3 linked regions of the Tunturibacter psychrotolerans genome follow. The protein of the gene in region 2 binds, or shares a complex with, the protein of the main gene of each other region. Links are inferred from orthologs where the notes say so. Each region holds a gene or a part of one and is shown on either strand. Other genes may lie near its edges.

Evidence for each region.
Region 1: the proteins of dnaN (region 2) and dinB are in contact, whole or in part, in a solved structure (PDB 1OK7), measured with the Escherichia coli proteins. The link is inferred for Tunturibacter psychrotolerans from one-to-one orthologs.
Region 3: the proteins of dnaN (region 2) and dnaX are in contact, whole or in part, in a cryo-EM structure (PDB 8GIZ), measured with the Escherichia coli proteins. The link is inferred for Tunturibacter psychrotolerans from one-to-one orthologs.

The regions. Positions count from the first base shown.
Region 1 is NZ_CP132942.1:2,119,398-2,122,985, forward strand. What follows is about bases 819-3,588. They hold dinB (DNA polymerase IV), read right to left. Parts: upstream 2,853-3,588; coding sequence 1,785-2,852; downstream 819-1,784. Other genes in these bases: coxB (cytochrome c oxidase subunit II), read right to left, coding at 819-1,514; RBB77_RS08795 (S41 family peptidase), read right to left, coding at 3,099-3,588. Outside these bases: ctaD (cytochrome c oxidase subunit I), read right to left, coding at 1-497; more of coxB, read right to left, coding at 522-818. UniProt on the Escherichia coli protein: Poorly processive, error-prone DNA polymerase involved in translesion repair and untargeted mutagenesis. Copies undamaged DNA at stalled replication forks, which arise in vivo from mismatched or misaligned primer ends.
Region 2 is NZ_CP132942.1:709,639-714,252, reverse strand. What follows is about bases 925-3,901. They hold dnaN (DNA polymerase III subunit beta), read left to right. Parts: upstream 925-1,810; coding sequence 1,811-2,992; downstream 2,993-3,901. Other genes in these bases: RBB77_RS02825 (tannase/feruloyl esterase family alpha/beta hydrolase), read left to right, coding at 3,329-3,901; RBB77_RS02835 (NAD(P)-dependent oxidoreductase), read right to left, coding at 925-1,231. Also shown: RBB77_RS02840 (YbhB/YbcL family Raf kinase inhibitor-like protein), read right to left, coding at 1-475; more of RBB77_RS02835, read right to left, coding at 578-924; more of RBB77_RS02825, read left to right, coding at 3,902-4,614. UniProt on the Escherichia coli protein: Confers DNA tethering and processivity to DNA polymerases and other proteins. Acts as a clamp, forming a ring around DNA (a reaction catalyzed by the clamp-loading complex) which diffuses in an ATP-independent manner freely and bidirectionally along dsDNA.
Region 3 is NZ_CP132942.1:2,937,048-2,940,788, forward strand. The notes cover bases 819-3,741. They hold dnaX (DNA polymerase III subunit gamma/tau), read right to left. Parts: upstream 3,352-3,741; coding sequence 1,285-3,351; downstream 819-1,284. Other genes in these bases: recR (recombination mediator RecR), read right to left, coding at 819-879; RBB77_RS12150 (YbaB/EbfC family nucleoid-associated protein), read right to left, coding at 925-1,257; RBB77_RS12160 (methyltransferase family protein), read left to right, coding at 3,498-3,741. In the rest of the region: RBB77_RS12140 (metallophosphoesterase), read right to left, coding at 1-223; more of recR, read right to left, coding at 301-818. UniProt on the Escherichia coli protein: Part of the beta sliding clamp loading complex, which hydrolyzes ATP to load the beta clamp onto primed DNA to form the DNA replication pre-initiation complex.

The DNA of each region.
Region 1 (3,588 bases), 1.4 Mb from region 2 along the record:
GAGAAGACCTTTGAGGTGAGAGGTGCGTAGGCGAACCAGCCGACATCGGGCGCAGAGCCTGCAGCGTAGAGTCCGCTACCGCCGATATAGCTGAAGTAAAGAAGGAAGCCAGCGAAGGCGGAGACCCAGAAGCTGAAGGCGTTCAGCCGTGGGAAGGCCATGTCGCGAGCGCCGATCATGAGGGGGACGAGATAATTTCCCATGCCGAAGAGGATCGGCATTCCCATGAAGAAGACCATGGTGGTGCCGTGCATCGTGAAGAGCTGGTTGAAGACCTGCGGCGATACAAAGTGATTGTTGGGAATGGCGAGCTGAATCCGCATCAGGACCGCTTCGAAGCCACCGATGACGAGAAATAGGAGCGCGTAGCAGATGTACATCAGCCCGATTTTTTTGTGATCGACGGTCGTCAGCCACTCGTAGATGACATTGAGGGGTGGCTTACCCTGAGTCTCCAGTGTCTCGTCGACTGCTTCCAATACAGGAGTTGTGGTCATGCTTCGCTTCTTTCCGGTAATTGGTTAGTGAAGCTGAGTGAGATAAGCGGTGATGACGTCGAGATCGTGATCGTTCAAATGCATCGCCGGCATCAACGAGCCGGGTTTCAGGGTGTTTGGGTCGTTGACCCACTTTCTGAGATTTTCAGGTGTGTTCGGGACCGGTCCGGAGGCGATGGTGTCGCGGCTGGCGAGGTGGGTCAGGTCAGGCCCAAAGCGGCCGGTGGCGACGGTTCCTTTGATGGCGTGGCAGTTGATGCACGCGTTCTTCATAAAGACGGTCTGACCCTCTGCTGCAGCGGCGTTTCCAGGGAAGTCCTGCACCGCGGGTTTCTTCTGCTGCTCTATCCACGCAGCGAAGTCCTGTGGGGTTTGCGCGTAGACACGAAGAAGCATCTTTGCGTGCTGGGTTCCGCAATACTGCGCGCATTGGCCGAGGTAGAGGCCCGTTGCCTGCGGGTCGATCCACATGGTGTTGACGCGATTTGGAATCAGGTCCATCTTGCCTGCGAGACGAGGTACCCAGAAGCTATGGGAGACGTCGGCTGAGGACATCGTCAAATAAGTTGGCGTTGGCGATGATGGATCGCTAATGGGAACGTGCAGCTCGTTGGCTGTAACGACGCCGAGTTTGGGGTAGTTATATTCCCACCAGAATTGATGGCCGATGACGGTTACGTCCATCGCGCTTGGAGGCTTCGGAATTGCCTCGGTGACAAGGATGACGCGCGTGGTGGTGAGAAAGAGCGTGACTACGATCAGAATCGGTATGACTGTCCAGGAGAGCTCGATCTGATTGCTGCCGTAGATCTGGGCGGGTTCGCGATCGGAGTCAGTCGGCCGATGCCGGAAGCGGATGATGGCATAGAGCAATAGGCCGGCGACGATGAGAAAGATGACCAGGGTGACTGAAAGGACCAATATCGAAAGGCCCATGGCGGTACGCGCGGGAGTGCCGGCGGGATCGAAGATGTTCGTGGGAGATTGCGCGGAGGCCGTGCCCGCAATCAAAGACATGACCGCACCGCACCATATGCGTGCAGGCCTTGAGTTGGTTCTGCTGATGTCTGCGGGCGAACGTCTGGTGAAAAGAGACACGGCAGTAGGACCTCTATACGCAACAGGTTGAAGGAACATAACTAGAGCCAAGGGTCTGAAATGATATTAAACCAATCGAGTCGATATTGATCAACTCGGCGAACATTTTGTTTTGTTTGTTACCTTTCAACGCGTTAGATGGGGATGATATCGAAATGGCGGCAGCTTTCATAAAAGAAATTTTGGAGGTCATTCGCTGTCCTCGAACAGGGGCGGTTGGAGGCTTTCCGCATCTCGAAAATTGCTGAGGCCCACCCCAACCAAACGAAAGCGCTGGGCGGGTTCGAGGGTAATGCGCTCTCTCAGGAGGAGAGCAATCGCAGTGAGTTCTTCGCATGAACCCGGAGGGATCGAGGGGGTATGGCTGCGCGTGAGAATATTGAAGCCGCTCGTCTTCAGCTTCAGGACCACGGTGCGTGCCACGCGGGTATCTTTGCGGGAGGCCGTCCACACCTTTTCAGCGAGGCGGCGGATCAACGTCTCGGTCTCTGAGAGCGGGATATCGCGTTCAAAGGTGTCTTCGGCGGAGATGGATTTGGTGGGCCTGTCAGGAACTACCTTGTTGTGATCGATACCGCGAGCGAGTTCGTAGAGACGCATTCCGTAACGGCCAAACCGTGCTTCAAGGTGCGTTAGCTCGAGGGCCTGCAGATCAGCGATTGTTTGAACGCCGATCTGTTTCAGCCGGGTTTCGGTGACCTTTCCTACGCCGGGAATGCGTGCGACAGGGAGTGGGGGAAGGAAGGTTTGGACGTCATCGGGCTGAATGACGAAGAGGCCGTTCGGTTTGCGCCAGTCGGAGGCGATCTTGGCGAGGAATTTGTTTTGCGCTACGCCTGCGGACGCGGTCAGGTTCAGCTCGTCGCGAATCTGCTGGCGGATGGTGATGGCGACTCGCGTAGCCGTGGGCAGGCCGGTTTTGTTTTCGGTGACGTCCAGATAGGCTTCGTCGAGCGAGAGCGGCTCAATCAGATCGGTGTGTCGCTGGAAGATCTCTCGGACTGCTCGGGAGACGGCGCGGTAGCGGGTGAAGTCCGGAGGCACGAAGATCGCTTCGGGACACAGCCGCTCGGCGCGGGTGGCGGGCATCGCCGAGTGCACACCGAAGCTTCGCGCCTCATAGGAGGCAGCACAGACCACGGAGCGATTGCCGCGCCATGCGACAACCACCGGACGTCCGCGCAGCCCCGGATCATCCCGCTGCTCTACCGAGGCATAGAACGCGTCCATATCTACGTGAACTATTTTGCGAACCATGATCCAGCTCCATGATAGGCCTCGGAGTCGATCTCAAAGAGTGCGGACCGCGGACGACCGAAAGTCTGGCTGAAATTTTTTGCGTATAATGAGACTCGATGCGGGAGTAGTTCAGTGGCAGAACGTCAGCTTCCCAAGCTGAATGTCGCCGGTTCGATCCCGGTCTCCCGCTCCAGAATTTTGAGGCATAGAAAAAGGCGCTCAAGCTGATGCTTGAGCGCCTTTTTATTGTCGATGAGTTGAAGTTTAGCGGCTGGCGGTGTTCTTTTGCGCCAGCTTGGAGTGATCTTCTAGGGTTTGGGCTTCGGGCAGGAAGGTGACAGCTTTGGCAATCTGGGGATCCCATTCGGCGCGAACCTTGAGGCCTTCCAGTTGTCCGAACTGTGAGGTGAAAAGTTCGCTCTTGATGCTCTGCTTGATCCAGTCGCTGACACCGGCGATGTCCGAGTCGGTGTAATCGATCTGGTTGTCCTTCAGGAACGCCTTGAACTGCTGCATGACCGCATCGTCAACCTGGAAGTCCTTGGTGACGGTGTGGCTAGCGAGGTAGTGCTTGCTGAAGTTGAAGAACGCGTATTTGATGAGGAGACTGTCCTGAAAGTGATTGGATTTGAGGTTGTCGATCTTCTCGTCGGGAGTGATTCCGCCACCGCCGTAGACGGTGCGACCGGAGTCTGTGAGTTTGACCTCGAGATTGCTCTTGTCCTTGGCCTTGGCGGAGTCATCGCGCACGTAG
Region 2 (4,614 bases):
GTTTCGAGTCCAGTGCGTAGAGCACGAAAGCGTAATGATGGATAGCTTTCATGGGAGGGCAGGGTCCGCCGTAGCCGAAGTTGTCGAAGTTATTTTTTCCCTGGTCAGTTCCGTCCGGCAGTCGCTCCTGCTTTGGAGTTCCCTCTGGCAGTTCACGTTTGTCTGAAGGAATGTTGTAGACGACCCAGTGGACAAAATGCACCAAGGAGTCACGGTCGGTCGCGATCAGGGCGAAGCTTTGAGTGCCTTCAGGAGGTGAGGTCCAGGACAGTGCAGGGGAGATCTCCGCACCGTCGCAGGTGAAATTGCTTGGGATCGTATCGCCGTCGAGACTCGAGCTAGCGAGATGCAGGGACGCGTTGGCTATTCGGGGTTGAGGCTCCTTAGGGGAACGCGTCATCGCTAGAAAAACGCCTGTCGCCAAGGCTACGACCACGAGAGCTCCGGTTAGAAAAAATGCTCGTGATCGTCTCACAGATCATTCCTCCTCGTTGCGCCCTTGCTCTGGCGCAGTGTGTTCCGAACCTCTGGGCCAGTCGACTTGCTGCAAGGAATGGATAGACTACCGCATTCTGGGCTACCAGGTGATGTACACGCCTTTGCGGATCCACTGGGGACTGTCTATCTGCTGCATCATGAAGTCGGCTACGTCTTCGCGTGAGATACGGCTGCCGTTGGGCGGGAGGGCGTCGCCGTCGATGCGGTAGTGGCCGTGAGCGGGCGTGTTGGTGAGCATGGGAGGCATCACCATGGTCCAGTCGAGGCCACTGCGGGAGAGATTGTTCCACTGCGAGATCTGCGAGGCTACGGGCCACTTGAGGAAGGTGTTGTAGACGATGTTCTGAACGATCCAGCGGCGCCAGGCGGGCTGCTTGTCGAGCGAGGTGGGGAGAGCACCGGCAGAGCCAAGGACGATGATGCGGCGAACGGGTTTGGGGTGGGTGCTCGTCTGTTGCATCGCTGCGATGATCTGGGGCACGGCGCGCTCAAGCACGTCTTCCTTTTTGAGGGAGTTTGCACCGAGAGCAGAGAGAACCACGTCGGCTCCTTCGATGGTTTGGCGGACCGCTGCGGGATCGAAAGCGCTGCCCCGGATAGAGTGGATGTGATCGCGTTGGGGAAAGGTTTCTGGCGCGCGAAGGAGGGCTGTGACATCGAACCCAGCGGCGACACAGCGCTGGGTGAGGAGTTTTCCTGTGGCACCACTGGCTCCGAAGAGGGCGACTTTCATTGCTGGCTCCTTTCGGTTCGGGACTGATTATCCTCTGCTGTGAGACGCAGATGTGAAAAAAGTGGTTGGGATAACCTCCTCGTTTTGTTTTATTTGGTGAATATTCCCACGCTGGGTGCCAAGTCTTCTCACAAGCCGAAATGGGGTGCTGTGAAGAAGTGGAATAAGAAGGCGGTTGGGGCGATGATTGGGGCCGGTCTTCCTGATTGTGCGGTTCGGCGCGACCAGTTTTCTAAAACGGGGATGCAGCTTAAGTATCTATTTATGAGATCGATGGGAAGGATATCCACTTTTCAAGCGAGAACGGCTACTGCTACTAGTATTTTTCTCTTTTTCTCTTCTTTTCTTAGAAGCAGTCGCGTCGTCAGTAGGGAGATTTCAGCCAGCGCGAGCATCGCACACAACGACCTTGGTTTCCACAAAGAAATCTGTCGCGTTAAGGGAGGGTTCGCCCCTAGAATCAAGCAGAACGCTGAAGGCCGAGATGCATCCTGTGTTCGATTCAGTGTAAAGTTTTGCCAGCACTAACCTACCGAGATGGAGAGACCGACCGTGACCAGTGCGACCCAGGAGCCCGAGATGACTTTGCCGACCGAGACGAGCGCAACGCCAGCCCCAACCGGCAACCTCGAGATCACGGTCTCCCGCGCCGAGCTGCTGCGCGAGCTGACTGCTGCCCAGAGTGTGGTCGAACGGAAGACGACGATTCCGATTTTGTCGAACTTTCTGTTTGAGGCGACACAGGGCGCGGGCGGCGACCGGTTGACGATTACTGCGACGGACCTTGATCAAAGCCTGCGGACCAGCTGCGCGGCCAAAGTGAAGAAGGCCGGTGCGTGCACGATTCCCGCACGCAAGTTGTATGACTACATCAAGCTTCTGCCCGAGGGCGAGATCTCGATCAAGCTGATGGATAACCACTGGGTGCAGATTCGCGCGGGGCGGTCGAACACGAAGATGGTGGGGATGGCGCGGGCGAACTTTCCCCAAGTGCCGGAGTTTCCGGCCAGTGGCGCGGTGAAGATTTCGGTACCTTCTCTGAAGAACATGGTTTCGAAGACGATCTTTGCGATTTCAAATGAGGAGTCACGCTATACGCTGAATGGCGCCTTACTGGTACTGAAGGCAGAGAGCATGGCGATGGTTGCGACTGATGGACACCGACTGGCGCATATCGAAAAGCTTGGAGAGACGCTGGAGGGTGTGTCGGGGGAGAAAAAGACGCTGATTCCGCGTAAGGCGCTGAGTGAGCTTTCTTCGCTGCTGGGTGCGACGGAGGCCGAGACACTCGAGTTTGGCGATGACGAACAGACGCTGTTCTTCAGGGTCGGCGGACGGGTGCTGACCAGCCGCAAGCTGACCGGGCAGTTCCCCAACTATGAAGCAGTGCTGCCGCGGGATAACAACAAATTCGTCATTGTCCGTTGCGAAGATTTGATGGGATCCATTCAGCGTGTGGCGCAGTTTGCCGACGAGCGGAGCGGCGCTATCAAGATTCGGCTGGAGCAGAATGAATTGAAGCTTTCGTCTTCAAGTACGGATGCGGGAGAGTCGGAAGATACGATCGAGACGCCTTACAACTACGATCCGCTGGTTGTTGGATTCAACAGCCAGTATCTTATCGATTTTCTGAAGGCGATCGGCAACACGGGCGAGGTGCGGCTGGAGTTTAAGGATGCTCAGAGCGCTGGGCAGATGCGACCCGAAGATGCGAATGAGGATGTGAAGTATCGGTACATCCTGATGCCGATGAGGATCTGAACGTAAAGGTCGATCTCCTCGGAAAAATAAAGCATAAAGTGGCCATTTGGCCACTTTGTGCTTTATTTTGACAATCCTTACGGGATGCCCTGAGAGCACAAGAACCTTTACGTTCTTCGCGACCGTCGCGCGAAGGCTCCATTCTTCTGGTCTGACGAAAAGCACTATGACTAGCGGCTAACGACTGCGAGGCAGGGATTGGTCCTCACAAATCGGCTTATCGGAAGTGACCGATGATGACCGCCTGCAGGTTCAGAATCGGGCCTCAGGCAGACGAAATGGTTCCTCTCATCTCCATCCGACATCAGGATTCTGCTCGGTGTAAAGTGATCACTTATGTCACGCACTGTCCTGCTCATCACTTCTGCCGCAGTACTTCTAGCGCTCGGCTCCCCTGCGGCCTTCGCGGCGTCCGATTGCACATCGCTTAAGAGCATGACGTTCCCAGATGCCACAATAACGGCTGCTGAAGGGGTGACTGCAGGCTCGATGGAATTACAAGGCTTGGAACCACTGACCAATCTGCCGGCGTTCTGCCGGGTCCGCGTCACACTGCATCCCACTGCGGACTCAACGATTCGATTCGAAGCGTGGCTACCACAGAAGTCGTGGAATGGACGTCTGCTAGATGTTGGCAACGGTGGCTTCGCTGGCTCAATCGGCTATGGGCAGATGGCAAGCAATCTGCGGCGGGGTTACGCAACAGCGGGGTCGGACGCTGGACACCAGGCCGACGCGGAAGATGCAAGCTGGGCGTACCAGCATCCTGAAAAGATTGCCGACTTTGGTTATCGAGCCGTGCACCTTACCGCGCTGCTGTCGAAGGCGGTGGTAAAGGCGTATTACGCCAAGGCACAGGAGAAGTCGTACTTCGATGCGTGCTCCGATGGGGGCCGCGAGGCGTTGATGGAGGCGCAGCGCTTCCCAGACGACTTCGACGGGATTTTGGCGGGCGCTCCGGCGAACAACTGGGCGCACATGCTGGTAAACGGACTGGCGGTGACTCAGGCCACCTCGCGAGATCCTAGCGCTTACATATCGGCGCTAAAGCTGCCTGCGATCACTCAGGCGGTGCTGAACGCCTGTGATGGATTGGACGGCTTGAAGGATGGGGTCATCAGCGACCCGGAGCGCTGCCGATTCGATCCTGCCGTTCTGCAATGCAGAAGAACGGAAGATAGCAGTTGTCTGACGACACCCCAAATACACGCGCTGCGCATGATCTACAGTGGCGCAAAGGACAGTAAGGGTGTGACAATCTTTCCCGGCTTGATGCCGGGAGACGAAAACCCGTCGTGGCATAACTGGGTTCTCGGCAATGCGCCTGCCGGTGCGAGTGGCACGAACTATCTGTCCGGATATTTTCGGTACATGGTTCTCAATGATCCAACCTGGAACCCCCTCACAGCCGACGTCGACACTTCCCTCCAGGCCGCCATCGATCGTAGCGGAAAAGATGTGGATGCGATCGATCCTGATCTATCGCGATTTGCGGCGCATGGCGGAAAGCTGATCATGTACCACGGCTGGAATGATCCGGCCATCTCACCCTTGAACTCCATCCAATACTTGGCTGACTTAAAGAGGGCTATGGGTTCCGCAAAGGCCGATGATGTCGTTCG
Region 3 (3,741 bases), 2.2 Mb from region 2 along the record:
CCTGTACGCGCACATACGCCTGCATCGCCTTCGCCACACGGCTCTGCGCCTCGAAGTTCTCATATCCCCAATCGCCCACCATCAGCAACCGCGACGCGCCATTCGCCGAACCCGCCTGCTTCGAACTCGCAAACGACGGCAAAGCACCCAATCCAGCTAACGCACTGAACGCAAAACTCTGGCGCAGAAAACGCCGCCGCGAAACTACTTCACTCGGACCCATGAACCACCCTTTGGTTATCTATGCATGTACAAGAGGTTAGACGATCCACCCGCGTCAAAAGCCGCGAAAGGGAACAGCTAAAACTCGCGCCGCCCCTCCATCGCTCGCGTCATCGTCACCTCATCGGCATATTCAATATCGCTCCCCGCTGGCACTCCCGTCGCAATTCTCGTCACCTTCACATCGGCCTTCGTCTTCCGTAACTCGAGCGCCAGATATCCCGCCGTAGCCTCTCCCTCTGTCGTCGGCGAGGTCGCCAGAATTACCTCGTCCACCTCCGCCAAACGAGTCAGCAGATTCGCAATCCGCAACTGCTCCGGTCCCACCCCGCCAATCGGCGAAAGTGTCCCATGCAACACGTGATACACGCCGTGGTAGCTCCGCGTCTTCTCAATCGTCCCAATATTCGTCGGCTCTTCCACCACGCAAACCAGCCTCTGATTCCGCACCGGACTCGTGCAATACCCACATGGATCAACATCCGTAATGTTGTTGCAGATCGAGCAAAGTCGCAGGTGTAGCTTCAACTCCCGTATCGCCACGGACAGCGCCTCAGCTTCCTCCGCCGACGATCGCAACACATGAAACGCCAGCCGCTGCGCGCTTTTGCTCCCAATTCCCGGCAGCTTCCTCAACTCTTCAATCAGCCGAGACATTGGCTGCGCAAAACGATTCGGGGTAGAGCCAAACGGACCAGCCACTTATCCCAACCCCGGTAGATCCGGCAGACCCAACCCACCCATCATTCCCTGCACGCTCGACTTCATCGCCTCATCCGCACGTCGCCCCGCTTCATTCACCGCTGCTGCAATCAGATCCTCCAACAACTCCAGATCGCTCGCGGAACTCCCCATCGCGGTCGGCTCGATCTTTACCCGCAGAAGCTCTTTCTTGCCGTTCATCCGCACGGTCACCACGCCACCGCCGCTCGAAGCCTCGACCACCGTCGCAGCGAGCTTCTTCTCCATCTGCTCCTGCATCAGCTTCGCCTGCCCCATCATCTCTTTCATCTTTCCGAGATCAGAAAAATCCATCACTATCTCCAGTGCTGTTACGAGTAGCTAGTCGTTGTCCCGCAGATCGATCACATTTCGAATCTCGGCGTTGAACAACGTCTGAGCCCTTTGCACTATTGGATGCTCCATAGCCTTCGCTTGGACGCTCCCACTTTTCACTGCCCGCGGTTTTTTCGCATTGGCAGCGTTCTTCACGCCCGGCAGCAACACCAGTTTCAATGCCCGAGCATCAGCCTCCCGTAGCGCAGCCTTCACCAACTTCTCCACCTCGGGATTGATCACTAACGGCAGCATCGTCTTCGACAGTTCGGTCTGCACCCGGACCTCGCCTTCCGTTACAGTCCACTCTGCATCCGCCAAAGCATCCGCCGGCGTCGCCTGGTTCTTCGCCGCCAACAAAGTATCAACGGCCACCCTCTGCAACTCCTCCGCAGAATGTAACGCAACTGGTTGCACATTCGAACGACTCTCTGAGCCCTCCACCTCTGCAACGGCCTGCAATGTTGCAATCTCCGTCTCCGCCATATCCCCCAGTTCCAGCAACGCAGCGCCCTTCGCATCACCGTCCGTCAGCACCATCTCCGCAGGCGTCGCAACAGAAACCGGCATAGGCACTGCGGCAGGCAACGGCATCGGAGCCGCGATCGGTACAACCGGAGCCGCAACTGGAACAACAGGAATCGCAACTGGAACAAGAGGAACCACAATCGGCGCTGCCACCACAGCCTTCTCATCAAACCGATTTCTACTCTGGTCCTTTTCAAAGGGAGAAAACGCCGGTCTCGCACTCGCTACCGTCGCACTCGTCTCCAGCACGCGTGCCGTTGCAGCTCCGCTCACCGGATTCCTCGTTGGCGCAGCAGCAGGCGCACTCACCGTCTTCGCTGTTGCCACACCTGGGCCGGGCCTTGCGGCGCCGGTAACAGGGAACTGACTCAACACCGCTTCAATCGGCAAAAGCCGCCGCAGATGCACCAATTTCAGTAAGCCCAGCTCGAAGTGAAACCGCTGCTCCTGCCTATATCCCAACTCATCGAACGTCTTCAACATCACCTGCAGAAATCTGGTCAATTCCTCTTCGCTGAACAGTGCAGCCGACCGCCCCGCGCGCCGCTGCTCGTCCGCCGAGATCTGCAGCAGCTCACCCGCAACCCCATCTGCGCCCGCGCCATCCACGCCGATACCGGCAATCTTCGCAATCACCGTATTCCGCAGGTACCGCACAAACTGCCGCGCCAACTGCGCCGGAGAATTTCCCGCATCCAGCAGTTGATTTGCAACCGTAATCACCTCAGCGCTGCGATTCCCATCCACCGCCTCGAGAATCCGTTCAAACACAGCGTTCGGAACCGTCCCCATCAGCTCCCGAATCTGTCCCGCATCCAGCCTTGCCCGTCCATCTTCGACCGGCGCACTCGCAATCGCCTGGTCCATAATCGAAAGCGCATCGCGCATCGACCCATCGCCAGCCTCCGCGAGTAGACTCAGCGCAGCATCATCCGCGTCTACACCCTCCCGCTCAGCAATCCCGCGCAACTCACCCAGAATATCCACCAGCTTCACCGCATGAAAGCTGAAGTGCTGGCATCGCGATCGCACCGTCTGTGGAATATCCTCCGGCTGTGTCGTCGCCATCATGAAGACAATATGATCCGGCGGCTCCTCCAACGTCTTCAGCAGCGCATTGAACGCCGCATCCGTAATCTGGTGCGCCTCATCGAGTATGTAAATCTTGTACTTATCCCGCGCCGGCCGATACCGCGCCGCATCCCGCAGCTCACGAATCTCGTCGATTCCACGATTGGTCGCGGCATCGATCTCAATCACATCGACCGCATTACCCGCCCTGATCTCCGTACAACTCTCGCACACCTCGCAGGGCTCTGCCGTCGGCCGCACCGCCGAACCAATGGCATTCCGGCAGTTCAACGCCATCGCCAGGATGCGTGCAATCGTCGTCTTCCCGATGCCGCGATGTCCGCTGAAGATATATCCGTGCGCTATCCGACCTTGCGTCAACGCATTCATCAACGTCACGGTCACGTGATCCTGTCCCGCAACATCTGCGAAACGCTGAGGCCGGTATTTCCTTGCAAGAACCTGATAAGCCATAGAAAGAGACAATCGATCCGCTGAAGTCTGGTATTGAGAAATCGTGCGTTATGCATGAGGCCGCGATAGCGATGCCACCAGCCCCACTTTCCCTATTGTATCGTCGTATCGCGAGCAGGCACACCAAGCCCCTTCAGGGAGTGCAAATGACGAAAACAGTCAATCTTCTCAAAAGTCTTCTCCATAATTTTGGAGTAGTCCTGGTCGTATTCGGTTTTGCTTTTCTCGGACGAAAGATCGATTCCTTTCTGGGCATAACCGGCTTTCATTCTGTCTTTACCACAGCCGCAGCCTGGTTATTTCTAGTCATCGGTTTTCTCGTGCGAGTATGGGCGGCGTTCCACTTCTACGAGCAGCGCATGAAAGTCATTTCGCTGGTGCCCCAGAAGA